3 regions of the Parafrankia sp. FMc2 genome follow, and region 1 is predicted to be linked to each of the others. Evidence: predicted binding sites of a transcription regulator. Region 1 holds the regulator's gene; each other region holds the start of a gene.
What was found. The regulator LexA, encoded in region 1, represses DNA repair genes until DNA is damaged. The targets are predictions, from matches to a motif close to CGAACNNNNGTTCG.
Positions count from the first base shown of each region.

Region 2: dnaB (replicative DNA helicase) is a predicted target of LexA. The motif match lies at 1,818-1,831, and genes of this name have one in related genera.
Region 3: AB1460_RS03830 (DUF222 domain-containing protein) is a predicted target of LexA. The motif match lies at 2,142-2,155, and genes of this name have one in related genera.

Region 1 is NZ_JBFLUG010000024.1:37,319-42,989, forward strand. Features, by position in the region: gene AB1460_RS11415 (EAL domain-containing protein) at 104-1,057, shown strand; gene dapF (diaminopimelate epimerase) at 1,075-2,001, shown strand; gene hflX (GTPase HflX) at 2,175-3,677, shown strand; gene lexA (transcriptional repressor LexA) at 3,927-4,679, opposite strand; gene AB1460_RS11435 (LysM peptidoglycan-binding domain-containing protein) at 5,285-5,671, shown strand, end outside.
Region 2 is NZ_JBFLUG010000009.1:84,832-90,502, reverse strand. Features, by position in the region: gene AB1460_RS05710 (single-stranded DNA-binding protein) at 1-353, shown strand, start outside; gene rpsR (30S ribosomal protein S18) at 415-651, shown strand; gene rplI (50S ribosomal protein L9) at 663-1,109, shown strand; gene dnaB (replicative DNA helicase) at 1,972-3,330, shown strand; gene AB1460_RS05690 (antibiotic biosynthesis monooxygenase family protein) at 3,408-3,770, shown strand; gene AB1460_RS05685 (hypothetical protein) at 3,797-4,774, shown strand; gene ilvD (dihydroxy-acid dehydratase) at 4,994-5,671, shown strand, end outside.
Region 3 is NZ_JBFLUG010000006.1:2,106-7,776, forward strand. Features, by position in the region: gene AB1460_RS03820 (AAA family ATPase) at 1-470, shown strand, start outside; gene AB1460_RS03825 (MFS transporter) at 492-1,940, opposite strand; gene AB1460_RS03830 (DUF222 domain-containing protein) at 2,227-2,757, shown strand; gene AB1460_RS03835 (acyl-CoA carboxylase subunit beta) at 2,834-4,237, opposite strand; gene fabF (beta-ketoacyl-ACP synthase II) at 4,421-5,647, opposite strand; gene AB1460_RS03845 (acyl carrier protein) at 5,644-5,671, opposite strand, start outside.

The sequences.
Region 1 (5,671 bases):
TGTGGCCGGCCTCGTGCCGCGGGAGCTTGGCTGATCGGTCCCCGGGTCCCCCCGGGTCTCCTGGCTCGGCGCCCGGCCCGTCCCGGCGTCTGGGGAGTCCGCTGTGACCGCGCTCGACCTTGCGATGGTTCCCGCGCTGTACGCCTCGTTCGACGACGGCACGCTGCGGCTGCACTACCAGCCCGACGTGGACCTGCGTAACGGCTCGGTGCCCGGTATGCGGGCGCATCCCCGCTGGGCGCATCCTGATCTCGGCCTGCTCGGCCCCGCGGACTTCATGTCCGTCGCCAGTGCCGCGGGGCTCGTCGGCCAGGTGCACCAGTGGGTGCTGCGGATGGCGGTGATCGAGGCACGTACCTGGCACCGGATGGCCGCAGGCACCGCGGTGCGCCCGCCGAGGCTGTGGGTGCGGGTGGAGAGCGGCCAGCTGGACCGGCCCGACTTCGTCAGCGAGATCGAGCGGCTGGTGATCGGGCGTTCGCTTCCGCCCGGCGCGGTCGGCCTGCAGTTCACCGAGGACACCCTGGCCTTCGCTCCACCCGGTCTGCCTCGGCTGCTCGGCCAGCTGCGGGCGATGGGGGTCGCGGTGGGCGTCGACTCCTTCGGCACCTGGTACGGGTCGCTGTCGACCCTCGACCAGCTCCCGCTGGACCTGGTCCGGATCGACGGGCGGTTCCTGCGCGCGACGATCCGCGACCTGGAGGGCCAGTCCGCCTTCGCGGCCATGGTGGGGATCGCGCACCGGCGGCGCATGGTCGTGGTCGCCGAGGGCGTGGACACGGCGGGGCTGGCGGCCGCCGTCGACCGGATGGACTGCGACCGGGTCTCCGGGCCGCTGTTCTGCCCGCCGGTACCGGTGGAGGAAGCTCGGCTGATCGCGCTCGGCCGGGGGCGGCCGGACCGCTGGTACAAGCCGTCCGCCGAGTCCTGGGGGCACGGCGGCCCGCGCTCGGCCGACGGTCCCGGCGGATCGCCGCACGACCCGCTGAACGGACGTCCGGCCGGTTACGGACAGGGCGCCCGCCCGCGGGCAGCGGCTGCAGGTGCGGGCGTCTGACGCCGTACGATCGCGGCGTGCGGTACGTCAAGGGACACGGAACGGGCAACGACTTCGTCATCCTGCCGGACGCCGACGGTGATCTCGAGCTACCCGCCGCGTTGGTGCGGGCACTGTGTCACCGGGGCACCGGAATCGGCGCGGACGGTGTGCTGCGGGTGGTCCTCTCGGCGGCCGAGCCCGCAGCGGAGCAGTTCCGGGGCGAGGCCCGCTGGTTCATGGACTACCGCAACGCCGACGGCTCCGTCGCCGAGATGTGCGGCAACGGGATCCGGGTCTTCGCCCGCTATCTCGTGGATGCCGGCTACGAGGCCGCCGGCACCCTGCTCATCGCCACCCGGGCGGGTCTGCGCACCGTGGAGGTGCCACCGGCCGGGGATGTCAGCGTCGACATGGGGCCGCCCGAGTTCGCCCCCGGTCCGGTGCCGGTCACCGTCGTGGGCCGGGAGTTCGCCGCTGTGCCGGTTTCGATGGGCAACCCGCACGCGGTCTGCTTCGCCGACGACCTCGGGCCCGCCCAGTTGGCCGGCTTGGACCTGCGGGCGCCCGTCTACCCCGCCGAGATCTTCGCCGACGGTGTGAACGTCGAGGTCGTCGTGCCGACGCCGGGCGGGGTCGCGATGCGGGTGTTCGAGCGGGGCGTCGGCGAGACGGCCTCCTGCGGCACCGGCGCGTGCGCGGTCGCGGTCGCCTGGGCCGCCCGTCAGGGTGGCGGGCCGCCCGCCGAGGTCCAGGTCGACCTGCCCGGCGGGCGGCTGACCGTCGGCTGGGACGAACGGACGGTGGTCCTGCGCGGCCCGGCCGTGCTGGTGTCCGATGGTGTCCTGCGCCCCGAGTGGCTGCGGCTGGTGGCCGGGTCGCTGGGTGCCGATGCCGCCACCGCTGATCCCGCCGGCGCGGAGGCGGCCCCGTCGGCCGCCGGGCGGGCGGCGGCGGGGGTGTAGTCCGTCCCGGGACCCGTCCGACAAAGGGTTCGCGGTCACGGGCGCCTCGTGTCACTCTGGGGTTGTGGATGTTCCGCTGGCGGTCCGACGGGCCGCGGCGGAACCGGCTGCTCCGTCCCGTCCGGGACGGGCTGGAATGACACGGTCACCGGACCGCGTTGAGAACGGATGGTATGAGTCTTCCCGCTGACGCCGTGAGGGCGTCCACCCGGTACCTGCACCAGAGTTCCGACCGCGACGGCGACGGTGTGGTCGTTCTCGACGACACCCCCGACGGCTTCTCCTTCTTCGACGAGCAGGGCGACGGCTTCGACCTGGAGGAGCGCGGCGCGCTGCGCCGCGTCCCGGGCCTCACCACCGAGCTCGAGGACGTCTCCGAGGTCGAGTACCGCCAGCTCCGCCTGGAGCAGGTCGTGCTGATCGGCGTGTGGACGTCCGGTTCGCTGACCGAGGCCGAGGCGTCGATGACCGAGCTGGCCGCGTTGGCAACCACCGCGGGGTCGGAGGTTCTCGACGCGCTGGTCCAGCGCCGCGACCGGCCCGACGCGGCGACGTTCGTCGGCTCCGGCAAGGCCCGGGAGCTGGCGGAGATCGTCCAGGCGACCGGCGCGGACACGGTGATCTGCGACGGTGAGCTGACCCCGGGTCAGCTACGCCAGCTCGAAGAGGTCGTCAAGGTCAAGGTGATCGACCGGACGGCGCTCATTCTGGACATCTTCGCCCAGCACGCGACCTCCCGCGAGGGCAAGGCCCAGGTCGAGCTCGCGCAGCTCCAATACATGCTTCCGCGGCTGCGTGGCTGGGGTGAGTCGATGTCCCGGGCCGCCGCCAGCAGCGGTGGCCGCGCACCGATCGGAACCCGCGGGCCCGGCGAGACGAAGATCGAGACCGACCGTCGGCGGCTGCGCGCGCGCATCGCGAAACTGCGCCGCGAGCTGACCGGCATGGCCACCGTGCGGGCGACGAAGCGGTCGGCCCGTCGGCGCGGCGCGATCCCGTCGGTCGCGATCGCCGGCTACACCAACGCCGGGAAGTCCTCGCTGCTCAACCGGCTGACCGGAGCCGGCGTGCTGGTCGAGGACGCCCTGTTCGCCACCCTTGATCCGACCGTGCGACGGGCGACCCTGCCTGACGGGCGGGTGTTCACCCTGGCCGACACGGTCGGCTTCGTCCGGCACCTGCCGCACCAGATCGTCGAGGCCTTCCGCTCGACACTGGAGGAGGTCGTGGACGCCGAGCTCGTCCTGCACGTGGTGGACGGTGCGGCACCGGACCCGATGGGTCAGATCAACGCGGTCCGCGAAGTCCTCGCCGAGATCGATGCGGCCGGGGTGCCGGAGCTCATCGTGGTCAACAAGGTCGACGCGGTCGATCCGACCACGCTCGCGGTGCTGCGCCAGGCGGTGCCGGACGCCGTCTTCGTGTCGGCGCGCTCCGGGGCGGGCCTGGCGGACCTGGTCGAGGCGCTCTCGGCGCGGATCCCGCACCCGGAGGTCGAGATGTCGTTGCTGGTGCCCTACACCCGCGGCGACCTCGTCTCCCGCATCCACCGGGACGGCGAGGTGCTGAGTATCGAGCACACCGGCACGGGCACGGAGGTGGCCGCGCGAGTGCCGGTGGACCTGGCTGCCGAACTGGAGCCTTTCCGCGCCGAGGTACATGCCGTGGCCGGCTGACCGACCCCGGTAGCCCGGTGGCCGAGTGGCCTCGGCTGGCGGACTGCCCTTGGCTGGTGGAGTGCCCCTGGCTGGCGGAGTGCCCTCAGTCGCGGAGCCTGCGCCGCCCCGGGCATCCTCGCTCTCGCGAAGGTGCCCGGGCTGCGGCCCGGGGAGCCGTGCCGAACCGGGCGTAGCGGGCCCGGGAGGCCACTCAGGGGCACGGCCGGGGGTCCCGGCTCTCCGGGGGCCGCCCCCGCCCCGGGTGACTCAGACCCGGCGCATCACGGCGACGATCCGGCCCAGAATCGTCGCGTCCTCGGCCGGGATGTCAGAGAAGGCCGGGTTCTCCGGCGCCAGCCACACGCGGCCGTCGCGCTGCCGGAAGCGCTTGACGGTCGCCTCGCCGTCGATCATCGCGGCGACGATCTCGCCGTTGTCCGCCACCGGCTGCTGCCGCACGACGACGTAGTCGCCGTCGCAGATCGCGGCGTTGATCATCGACTGGCCCACCACCCTGAGCAGGAACAGCGTGCCCTCCCCGACGATCTCCTTCGGGAGCGGGAAGACGTCCTCGATGGCCTGCTCGGCAAGGATGGGCCCGCCGGCGGCGATTCGCCCCACCAGGGGGACGTAGGTCGGCGTGCCCCCCTCCACCGCCACGGCCCCGGTCTCCCCGCCGGGCCGGCCGGCGATGGCTGCGCGGGCTCGGGCGCCTGTCTTCTGCCCGCCGATCGGCAGCACCTCCATGGCCCGCGGGCGGTTCGGGTCGCGCCGCAGATAGCCCTTCTCCTGGAGCACCTTGAGCTGGTGCGCGACGCTGCTGGTGCTGGTCAGACCAACAGCCTCGCCGATCTCCCGGACGCTCGGGGGGTATCCGCGCCGCTCCACCGCGGTCCGGATAACCTCGAGAACCTTCTTCTGTCGCTGTGTGAGGCCCGAGGCGTCCGCGGGGCCGTCGGGAAGATCCCGGACGTTGCCGCGGGCTTCGCCTCGGCGGGTACCCCGTCCCTGGCTGGTCATCGCCTACCGCTCTCCCTGTCGATGCTTCCCCGCCGCGGGCCACCCCGACGGCGGTTTCTCCCTGGCCGGGTGGTCGGTGCCCCCGGCTCGTTGCGAGCCACCCGGTCGATCTCTCGTTTTGTCCTATTAGTAACTTCTGACCGGTTCGGCGTGGTTCTTTCGTGCCCGGTTCATCTCGCACGATCGTCCACAACTGATCGTCCTTGACGGTAGTCGGACGGTCGCCGAATCTCAAACGTCTGTTCGAGCGTGTCGGGGGAAGTGTGCGTGGCGGCCGTGTAAGAATCGCTCAGGCGTTCGATCGAACGTATGTTCGAGCCTGGGAGGTTGGCGTGGCCGACGGCAAGCGTGTGACCAGTGGCAGGGTGCCGGTCGGGTCGGGGTTTCGGAGATCCCGCGATCGCATGGCACGTCAGACCGCAGGTACGGGCGGCGCCGTCGCGACGGGGCGGGGAGTGCGCGGGTGCCGGGGCGCCGCGGTCGGCGGTGTCGCCGTCCGGGGCCGTGCGGTGCGGGGGATGGCGGCGCGTGGTGCCGACCGACGGCGCGCCAGCGGTGCGCGTCGCCAGCAGTGTCCCGGCCGTGGTCCTTCCGATGTGGCGGCAGTGACCGGCGGCGGCTCGGTGGGCGGCGCTGTCGACGCGGCCCGGAAGCCGCCGGCGTTGCCCGGGCAGCGGGAGGCCGCGGGGGCGCGGGTCATCGAGATGCCCGGGCTGGCCTGGCGGGCACTGGCCGTCGGGCATCCGGTGCGGGGGGCTGATCGGCGTCCTGTGCCGGGCGCGCCGGAGCGCCTCCCGGAGCTCTCGGAACAGTCCGGCCCACTGGCGGGCTGGGAGTACGCGAGCGGCCAGGAGGCCGACGAGGGCTACGGCGAACACCTCGGCAGATCTGCCCGGTGGCAGCACGAGGAGTGGTCGGGCTGGGAGGCGGCGGCCGACGAGGCGGGGCCGCTCGTTCCCCCGTGCCCGGCACGGCGCGGCGGGCAGCGATCC
Region 2 (5,671 bases), on a different contig from region 1:
AGCGCTCCTTCGAGACCCGTGAGGGCGAGAAGCGCACTGTGATCGAACTAGACGTCGATGAGATCGGCCCGTCCCTGCGGTACGCCACCACGAAGATCACGAAGGCCTCCCGCGGTGGCGGCGGCTTCGGTGGTCAGGGTGGCCCCGGCGGCGGCGGTGGTGGCTTCAGCGGTGGCCAGAGCGGGCCTGGCGGCCCGGCTGGCGCCGGCTTCGGTGGCGCTCAGGGCGGTTCCGGCGGCCCCGGCGGTGGTGGCTACGGCGGTGGTCAGGGCAGCGGCGGTTATGCCGGCGGTGCCGTTGACGACCCCTGGTCGCAACCCGCTGGTGGCTACTCCGACGAGCCCCCGTTCTGAGGGCGGGGTGTCTACATCGCGCGATCGGAACTCGCGCTCAAACCGAGGTAGGAGCACATCCATGGCCAAGGCGGCCGTGCGCAAGCCGAAGAAGAAGGTTTGCGTCTTCTGTAAGGACAAGGTCCACTACATCGATTACAAGGACACCTCGCTGCTCCGGAAGTTCATCTCGGACCGGGGGAAGATCCGCGCTCGTCGAGTGACCGGCAACTGCAGCCAGCACCAGCGTGACGTCGCGACCGCGGTGAAGAACAGCCGCGAGATGGCACTGCTTCCGTACACCTCGACGGCTCGCTGAGGGGGATGACGATGAAGCTCGTCCTCACTCAGGAGGTTCCGGGCCTCGGTAGCCCCGGCGACATCGTCGACGTCGCCGACGGCTACGGGCGCAACTACCTGGTGCCGCGTAAGTACGCGATCCTCGCGACCCGCGGTGCCGAGCGCCAGGTCGCGCAGATCAAGCGGGCGCGCGACGCGCGCTCCGTGCGCGACCTCGACCACGCCAAGGAGATCGCCGGCCAGCTGGCCGGGCTGTCCGTGCGGCTGACCAGCCGCGCGGGCAAGGAGGGCCGGCTGTTCGGCTCGGTGACCGCGGCCGACGTCGTCGCCGCCGTCACCGAGGCCGGCGGCCCGGCGCTGGACCGCCGTCGCGTCGAACTGAGCACGCCGATCAAGGCGCTCGGCTCGCACTCCGTGTCGGTTCACCTGCACCCGGAGATCACCGCGAAGGTGAGCGTCCAGGTCGTCGCGGCCTAGGGCGTCCGCCGTGGCCACCCCGTACCCGGTGCGGGGCGGGGCGGGGCCGGTGCGTCGCGGGCGCGCCGGCTGATGTGCTGACGAGGCTCCGCTGGCTCCCGACCACGGTCGGGAGCCAGCGGAGCCCGTGTGTTTCGGCGCCGCGGTGCGGGGCCGCTGCCACGTGTAGATCACTGTCCCCCGGCGTGTGGTCGGGGCGGACGGTGCCGTGCGGCGGGAAACTTGTGGTGGTCGGGCACGCTGTTCACCCGGTTGCGTCACCTGTCACCTGGTTGCGTCACCTGGCAGCGTGCGGCCGGCTTGGTGCGGCGCGGGCCTCCCTAACCCGACGCGCTCAGACCCCGGGACGGTATGACTCGAACTGGTTAACCCCCACGATGGTCCCAGAACGGCCCGGACGATTTTTCGTCCACAGGCGAAGCCGCGCCGACAACCGGCGGGCGCTGCGGATCCGGTTCCCGCCGTGCTGCGTGTCCACAGTCACGCCGGGCTCCGTCCCAAGGCATTCCCCAGAACTTTGCCAGTTACCAACAGGTTGTCCACAGGGGGCTGTGGACAACTTCTTGGAGCCTCCCCGTGCGTGTGCCTACTGTCGAGCCGTCCACACTGGCCATCTATCCACGAGGACCGGGTAGTCCAGACGGGCGGGGGGAAATGATCTTCGAACTGGTGGCCGGGCGGCCGAGTTGACAGGCTCCATGCTCACATCGAACATATGTTCGATGCTGGTGGTCGGGGTCTGCGCCGATGCCGGGGCCCGTATCGATTCTGGCGGTGTCGCTGCTGGCGGTGTCGGTTCTGGCGGCGGGGCGGGTGTCAGGTCCGTGGCCGTCGGCGTCGAAGGGCGGGAGGGCAGCAGGGCGTGAGCGTCGCCGACATCACCCGTGGGTCCGGAGCACCGGTCGAGTTCGACCGGACGCCACCTCACGACCTTCCGGCCGAGCAGAGCGTCCTCGGCGGCATGCTGCTCTCGAAGGACGCGATCGCCGACGTCGTCGAGGTCCTCAACGCGGCTGACTTCTACCGACCGGCGCACGCCACCGTGTACGAGACCATCGGAGATCTCTACGGGCGCGGCGAGCCGGCCGACGTCATCAGCGTCGCCGCCGAGCTCGGCCGGCAGAACCTGCTGGAGCGGGTCGGGGGCCCCGCCTACATGCACACGCTGATCTCCAGCGTCCCCACCGCCGCGAACGCCGGGTACTACGCGCGGATCGTCGCCGAGAAGGCTGTCCTGCGCCGCCTGGCCGAGGCCGGCACCCGCATCGTGCAGCTCGCCTTCGGTCCCGCACCCGACGTCAGTGAGGTCGTCGACCGGGCGCAGGCCGCCGTGTACGAGGTGACCGAGCGGCGTACCAGCGACGACTACACCCCGCTGGGCGAGCTGCTCAACCCCGCGCTGGAGGAGATCGAGGCCATCCAGGGCCACGACGGGGCACTCACCGGCGTGCCGACCGGCTTCACCGATCTCGACGAGCTGACCAACGGGCTGCACAGCGGCCAGCTGTGGATCGTCGCGGCCCGGCCGGCGGTCGGAAAGTCCACCCTCGGGCTGGACTTCGCTCGCGCCGCGTCCATCAAGAACGGCATGACCTCGGTCATCTTCTCGCTGGAGATGAGCCGGATGGAGATCACCATGCGGCTGCTGTCCGCGGAGGCCCGGGTGTCGCTGCAGAACATCCGCACCGGCCGGCTCACCGACGACGACTGGGGGCGGCTCGCCCGGCGAATGGGTGAGGTCGCCGAGGCGCCGCTGTACATCGACGACAGCCCCAACCTGACGATGATGGAGATCCGGGCGAAGGCACGGCGCCTCAAGCAGCGCAACGACCTGCGCCTGGTCATCCTCGACTACCTGCAGCTCATGTCGTCGCCGAAGAAGGTGGAGAGCCGTCAGCAGGAGGTCAGCGAGATCTCCCGGTCGCTGAAGCTGCTGGCGAAGGAGCTGGAGGTTCCGGTCGTGGCGATCTCGCAGCTCAACCGTGCCTCCGAGCAGCGGGCCGACAAGCGGCCGCAGGTCTCCGACCTGCGTGAGTCCGGCAGCCTCGAGCAGGACGCCGACGCGGTGATCCTGCTCTACCGGGAGGACGCGGTGGAGAAGGAGTCCGCCCGGGCCGGCGAGGCCGATCTGATCATCGCGAAGCACCGCAACGGGCCGACCGGTACCGTCACCGTCGCCTTCCAGGGGCACTACTCACGTTTCGTCGACATGGCCAACTGACTGCCCACCCACCACCCTCGGCGGGTCCGTGGGCCACCGGACTGAACAGTCGTCCGGGCGGTGACAGACTGGACGCCATGACCGTTTCCGGTGTTCCCCCGCGCGACTCCGGGGTTGTCGAGGTCGCGAGGTTCGACGTGTTGCCCGGCAGCGAGGAGGCGTTCGCGGACGCCTATCTGCTCGTCCGGCACGAACTGGTCACCACGCCCGGCTGCCGGTCCGTGCGGATGACCAGGGGCGTCGAGTCACCGTCCCGCTTCGTGCTGTTCGTCGACTGGGACAGCCTGGAGGCGCACACCGAGACGTTCCGCGGCTCCGACCGGTTCACCCGGTGGCGGGCGGCGCTCTCGCCGTACTTCGCCAGTGCTCCGGCGGTGGAGCATGTGGTGGCCATCGCCGACCGTGCGGACCCGGCGGGCCCGCCGGCGACGTCGGCCTAGCCCGCACCCGGCCCGCCTGATCTGCGATGGCCACCTTCTTCGAGTACCTCGTCTTCGCGCCGCTCACCGCCGCCTTCTTCGGCTTCCTCGTGTGGCTCTTCGTCGCGATCGTTCTGCGGAGGGTCGTCGAGCGGATCCGACTCAGGCCGGTCGTGTTCTTCGTGACCGGCTACGCCTTCATCGGGCTGCTGAGCATCTACCAGCTGGTCGGCTACGACGATCCGCACGTCGCGCCCCTCCTGGGCACCGTCGCCTCACTGGTCCTCGTGCTGGCGGTCCGCAGATGGTGGAGGGGACGGCGGGGCAGCACGACGGTGGCGCGGTTCAACCGGGCATCCGGGCCGCGGGCCGGGGCGGGCTCCCCCGGTGGGCCGGCCGGCTCCGGCGGCCCCCATGCGGGGCAGCATCCCGCGGATCCCGGCCATCCCGGGCCGGCGGGGCAGCCTGGCCAGGCGGGCCAGGCCGGCTATCCGGGCTTTCCCGGGCAGCCGGGTCACACCTCCCAACCGGGGCAGCAGGGCCGTCCCGGCCAACCCTTCGTCCCACCCCACGGTCAGCCGGACCACCCCGGGTGGACGCCCGGCGCGCAGGGCAGCCCGTCCGCTCCCGGGGCCGGGGCCGGACGCCGGCCCGGCTATCCGCTGGCCGCTCCACCGCCGCCCTCGCCGCCCTCATCACCTTTCGCGCCCCCGCCCCCGCCGCCGCAGCAGTGGCAGCCGCCGCACCAGCAGCCGCCGCGGCCGCGGCCGGTGGATGAGCATCCGGAGATGCCTGGCTCGGGCACCGCTGGTCCGACCGGTGACCGCCCCGCCGCGGACCCGTCACCGGAGCCTGAGCCGGACATCGACCCGACCTGGCTGGACTTCCTGGCCGCCGAGGCCGGTGGGGCGAACCGCGCCGACCGGCCGGAGGGGAGAGCGGGGGACCAGGGGAACGCAGGGCCGGGCGAGCCGGACGACCGGGACGATCCGGATGCCGGACCTCCCCGCGGCTGGACGCCCTGAGGGTTTCCACCCGGCTGCGCTCGAGGGGATCCGCGATCGTGGTGGGGCCGATGGTCGGAGGTGAGGCGTAGCCTTTGCGGTGGCGGACCTCCGGATCCACACCGCGGATCGGGATGCGCCCCGCGTGTGTACGCACGGACCGGTGCCCACCTGCCCAGGTCTGGCGTCCCGAGCACCTCTCCAGTGTTCCGTGCCCCGCAGTCCAGCCCAGAGGTCAAGATGCCCGTTCTGCGTTCCCGCACCACCACCCACGGCCGCAACATGGCCGGCGCCCGCGCCCTGTGGCGCGCGACCGGCATGACGGACGACGACTTCGGCAAGCCGATCGTCGCGATCGCGAACAGCTTCACGCAGTTCGTGCCGGGCCACGTCCACCTGCGTGACCTGGGAACCATCGTCGCGGATGCGATTGCCGGTTCCGGCGGTGTCGCCAAGGAGTTCAACACGATCGCGGTGGACGACGGAATCGCGATGGGCCACGGCGGCATGCTGTACTCCCTGCCCTCCCGCGAGATCATCGCCGACAGCGTCGAGTACATGGTCAACGCGCACTGCGCCGACGCCCTGGTCTGCATCTCGAACTGCGACAAGATCACCCCGGGCATGCTGCTGGCCGCGCTGCGGCTGAACATCCCCACGGTCTTCGTGTCGGGTGGGGCGATGGAGTCCGGCCAGGCCGTCATCACCGACGGGGTGGCCCACGCGCGGCTCGACCTGATCGACGCGATGACCGCCGCGGTGAATCCGGCGGTGAGCGACGAGCAGCTCGGCTCGATCGAGCGCTCGGCCTGTCCCACCTGCGGGTCCTGCTCCGGAATGTTCACGGCCAACTCGATGAACTGCCTGACCGAGGCGCTCGGCCTGGCCCTGCCGGGCAACGGGTCGGCGCTGGCGACG
Region 3 (5,671 bases), on a different contig from region 1:
TGGTCTCGGGCAACATCTCCTCGGCGGCGATGGGGGAGACGCTCGCCTCCCGGCTCAGCATGATCGAGCACCAGATGGGCCAGGCGTCCATCGACGCGGACCGGCCGTTCGGCGAGCAGGTCGAGGCCAAACTGCGGGAGCTCTACGAGCGCACCGAGGGCGTCCTGGCCGCGAACCGGCGTGAGGTGCTGTCGCTGACCCACGCGCTGGAGACCCACAAGACGCTCACCGGCGAGGACGTCGAAGCCATCATGGAGGGGACCGTCGGCCCGACCATCGACGGCCGCCGCTACCTGGAACCCGGCTTCCTGGACGTCGCCGAGGCCTACCACCGCTCGGAGGTACTCGCCCACCGGGGGATGTACGAGAACGACGGCCTGCGCGAACTGCCCGAGCTCGGCAAGGCCGCGGCCCAGGAGGCACCGACCACCCCGCGCGCGCTGCCCGAGGGCCCGTCCACCACGAAGTGAGGCTCAGGCCCAGGGCGGCGCTCAGATCCTCGACGGTGTGACCGCCGGCTCCAGCGCGGCGGTGGGCTCGATCCCGTCGGCGGGTGCCAGCGCCGCGGCCGTGGGCAACGGCACGGCGGTGGGCACCAGTGCGGCCGTGGGCGCGAGCTCGGCCATGGGCGCGAGCTCGGCCATGGGCGCGTGGCGGGCGACGGGCTGGTCCGCGGCAGTGCTCTTCTGCGCCGCACGGGCACCGCGGCGCAGCGACGACACCGCGTAGAAGGAGCCGGCGAGGGCGGCGGCGCCGGCCAGCAGCAGGCCGGCGCGGGCACCGAACGTCTCCGCCACCCAGCCCGCGATCGGCCCGCCCACCGGCGTCGAGCCGAGGAACGCCACCGACCAGAGGGCCATCACCCGGCCGCGCATCTCCGGCGCCGCGGCCAGCTGCACGGTCGCATTGCCGGTGGAGATGAACGCGACGCTCGCCGCGCCGACGACGACCAGTGCGGCGACCTCGAGCGCCAGCGTCGGGGCGGCCGCCGCGAGCAGGAGAACCGCTCCGAACAGGCCCGATGTCAGCGCGAGGGCACCGACACCGATCCGGCGACGCCGGGCCACGAACAGGCCGCCGGCGACGGCCCCGGCCCCCATCGCGCCGGTGAACAGGCTGTAGGTGGCTGCCGAACCGTCGAAGGTCTCGCGGGCCACCAGGGGCAGCACCACCTGGAACTCGTACGACAGGGCGCCGATCACGGCCATCATCAGCAGCGGGATCCGCAGCTCCGGGGTCCGCACCACGTAGGCGAAACCGGAACGCACCTGGCCGGGCGCCCGAGGCACCGGGCGGTAGGGGATCAGAGCACCGACGTCCATGCGCCGCAGGGCGAGGACGACGGCCACGAACGAGGCTCCGTTGAGCAGGAAGCAGCCGCTCGTCCCGACCAGGCTGATCAGGATGCCGGCGATGCCCGGCCCGACGACGCGGGCGGCGTTCATCGTCACCGAGTTCAGGGTGACGGCATTCGGGAGATGGTCGGCGCTGACCATCTCCTGGACGAAGCTCTGGCGGGTCGGGTTGTCGACCGCGCTGATCAGACCGATCGCCGCCGCCACGGCCGCGACCATCCACAGCTCGGCGGTGCCGGTGGCATCCAGGACGCCGAGCAGGACCGCGAGCGTGGCGAGCATGATCTGGGTGGTGATCAGCAGTCGCCGCGAGTCCGAGCGGTCGGCGATCAGGCCGCCGTAGGCGCCGAACAGCAGGACCGGCAGGAACTGGGCCGCCGTCACCAGGCCGAGCTCGGTACCGGAGGCGCCGAGGGAGAGCACCAGCCAGCCGAGGGCGATGGTCTGCATCCAGGTCCCGCACAGCGAGACCACCTGGCCGCCCAGGAAGAGGCGGAAGTTCGGCACCTGCAGCGCGGCGAACGTCCCGGTTCGTGACTCCGCGGTGCCGGGGGTGACAGATCCGTGCGCCAGTGACGTGACCATGCGTCTCATGCGGTACCTCCGCCCTCGACAACGCGTGCCCACCGGAATTTATTTCGCAAGGCTAAGTATTTTTCGGTCGCCGGTCGCCGGTCGCCGGTCGCCGGTCGCCGGTCGCCGGTCGCCGGTCGCGCGGTCCGCGTGTGCTCCGCGGGTGGTGGTGGCCGTCGTGGGCTGGTGCTGGAAGATCTCGCCGACTACTATCGAACACACGTTCGAAGAGTGAGGTGCGGTGAGCTGCGGGCGGCAGTGAACAGGCGTGGCAGTGAACGGATGTGGCGGAGCACGGATGCCGATCAAGGGGGTGGCGGTGGATGACATCGACGCGCAGGTGGCCAGGCTTGCCACAGTCGATCCGGGCGGGCTGCCGGACAGCGAGCTGGCGCTGCTCGTGATCGACATGCGCCGGCTCGTCGACGCGACGGAGGCCAGCTGGATCCGGCTGCTCGCCGAGTTCGACCGGCGGGGGCTTTGGCAGCTCGACGGCGCGCGCTCGGCGGCGGCCTGGCTGCGCCGGGAGTGCCGGCTGGTGCATCCCGCGACGACGGCCGCCCTGCTGGTGGCGGGCGTGCTGCGGTTCCTGCCGGTGACGGCGGAGGCGTTCCGGTCGGGGTCGATCAGCTTCGAGCACGTCCGGGCGATCGCGCCCGCGGCCGAGGGCGGCCGGGCCGACCTGGTGCGCAACGCGGACCCGATCTTCGCGCGCGCCGCGCTGTGGATGAACCCGCGCCAGATGGGCAACGTCGTGCGCACCTGGATCCGGCTGACGGACTCCGAGCGTCCCGAACCGCCCGAACGGCGAGGCGGGCGTGGGCCGTGAGCCGTGCCCGGCCGCCGGAAACGGGGCGGCCGGGCGGGTCCCACGCAGGACCCACCCGGCCGCCCGGCACCGCTGGCTACAGCGGGATGTTGCCGTGCACGTTCTTGTCCGGGCGGGCGGCAGCCAGCGCCTCCGCGAGCGCGGTGGCCACGGCCCCGCGGGTCTCGGCGGGAGCGACGACCGCGTCCACCACGCCAAGCTCGACCGCGCGCTCCACACCGCCGACAGTGCGCACGTGCTCCTCGGCCAGCTCAACCACCACGTCCGGGCGGCGCTGCGCGGGCACCTCGGCGAGCCGGCGGCGGTGCAGGATGCCGACCGCGGCCTCGGCGCCCATGACCGCGAGCTGCGCGGTCGGCCAGGCGTAGACGGCGGTCGCGCCGAGGCAGCGGGCGTTCATCGCGATGTACGCGCCGCCGTAGGCCTTGCGTGTCACCACGGTGACCCGGGGGACGGTGCACTCGGAGAAGGCGTAGAGCAGCTTCGCCCCCCGGCGGACCACACCCTCCCACTCCTGGCCGACACCCGGTAGGTAGCCGGGCACGTCGACCAGCACCACCAGCGGAATCCCGAAGGAGTCACACATGCGCACGAAGCGGGACGCCTTCTCCGCCGAGAGGGCGTCGAGGCAGCCGCCGCGGCGCAGCGGGTTGTTGGCGACCACGCCCACCGTCCGGCCGCCAAGACGGCCGAGAGCGGTCACGATGTTGCGTGCCCACTTGGGGTGCAGCTCCACGACCTCGTCGTCGAGCAGCCCGGCGACCAGCGGGCGCACGTCGTACGCGCGGCGCGGGTTCTCCGGCAGCAGCTGGCCGAGGTCCCGCCCGGGGACGGGGCCGATCGAACCCTGGTCGGCGAGCAGTGCGGTGATGGCGCGGGTCTGCTCGAAGGCGGCGTCGTCGGTGTCGCAGGCGAGGTGGACGACACCGCTGCGGGTCGAGTGCACCTCGGGCCCGCCGAGGCTGTCCCCGGTGCACTCCTCACCGGTCACCGAGCGGACCACGTCGGGGCCGGTGACGAACACCTTCGCGTCCGGGCCGGTGATGACCAGGTCGGTCAGTGCCGGGCCGTACGCGGCGCCGCCGGCAGCAGCACCCAGGACGAGGGAGAGCTGGGGCACCTGCCCGGAGGCGCGAACCGTCGCGGCGAACACGCGGCCGACCCCGTCGAGTGAGGCCACGCCCTCCTGCAGCCGTGCGCCGCCGGAGTGCCAGATGCCGATGACCGGACAGCCCATCCGGACCGCCGACTCGATCGCGTGCACGATGCGTGCGCAGCCGTCCCGGCCCATCGCGCCGCCCTGGACAGTCGGGTCCGTGGCGAAGGCGACGACCTCGTTGCCGGCAACGAGCCCCTGCCCGGCGACCACGCCGGAGCCGTCGGCCGCGGCGAACAGGGACAGGGAGTCCGGGTCGAAGAAGCGGCTCAGCCGCGCCACGGGCGTGCGTGGGTCGGTGCGATCGATGGTGGACAGACTCACCGTAGGTCTCCTCGGTTGAGCGGTAACAGTCTGCTCCTGCGCAGATGGCGGTAACGCAGATGCCCGCCGTGAGCTCTTGAGAGCATGAACGTCGATTACTGCCCGGGCCGAACATGTCGTGCCGCGTTCCCAGGTGTGCCGCCGCCGTCGCGGCGGCACAGTGCCCTGGGAAGCGTCTGTCTCCTAGACCGTGAAGGCGAGGCAGACGTCGTGCCCGCCGAACCCGAACGAGTTCGAGAGGCCCGCGCCGGCGCCCAGCTTCCGGTTGTCGATACGCACGACGTCGAGAGCGATCTCGTCGTCGAGCGCGTCAAGGTTGCGCGTCGCCGGAACGACACGCTCGCGCAGCGAGAGGAGCGTGACCACTGCCTCCAGCGCACCGGCCGCGCCGAGCAGGTGGCCTGTCATCGACTTGGTCGAGGTGACCGCGATCGCATCGAGCGCGTCACCCAGCGCCAGCCGCAGACCCACCGACTCGGCGACGTCGCCGGTCGGTGTCGACGTCGCGTGCGCATTGATGTGGATCACATCATCGGCCTCGAGCGAGGCCGAGCGCAACGCGGCGCGGACCGCGCGGGCAGCACCCGCACCGGTCGGGTCGGTCGCCGCCACGTGGTAGGCGTCCGAGCTGATGCCGGCACCGGCAAGGACGCCGTGGACCCGGGCCCCCCGGGCCTGTGCGTGCTCCGCCGACTCCAGCACCACGATGGCGGCGCCCTCACCGAGGACGAAGCCGTCCCGGCCCTTGTCGAACGGCCGCGACGCGGTCTCCGGCGCGTCGTTGCGCCGGGAGAGGGCCTGCATCTGGGCGAAACCGGCGATCGGCAGGGCGGCGATCGCCGCCTCCGTTCCGCCGGCGATGACAATGTCCGCCCGGCCGGCGCGGATGATGTCCAGCGCCAGCGCGATCGCCTCCGAGCCGGAGGCACAGGCGCTGACCGGTGCGTGCACCCCGGCCTTGGCGCCGAACGCCAGGCCGACCGTGCTCGCCGGGCCGTTCGGCATCAGCATCGGGACCACGTGCGGCGAGACCCGCCGCGGCCCGCGCTCCCGCAGCACGTCGTGCTGCTGCAGCAGGGTCTGCACCCCGCCGATCCCCGAGGCGACGCAGACCGCGAGCCGCTCGGCGTCGACGTCCGGGGTTCCCGCGTCAGCCCACGCCTCCCGTGCGGCGACCAGAGCCATCTGCTGGCTGCGGTCGAGGGTTCTCGCCTCGACCCGGCCCAGCGGAGGCTCGACCGCCAGCGGGGCGGCGATGTGGACGGGGAGCTGCTCGACCCAGTCCTCGGTCAGGCGACGTGCGCCGGAGCGGCCGGAGAGCAGCCCCTCCCACGTGGACGGCACGTCGCCGCCGAGGGGAGTGGTAGCCCCGAGGCCGGTGACGACGACCTGCCTGGGGGAGGCCGTCACGCGGCGACACCCGCCCGCTGGATG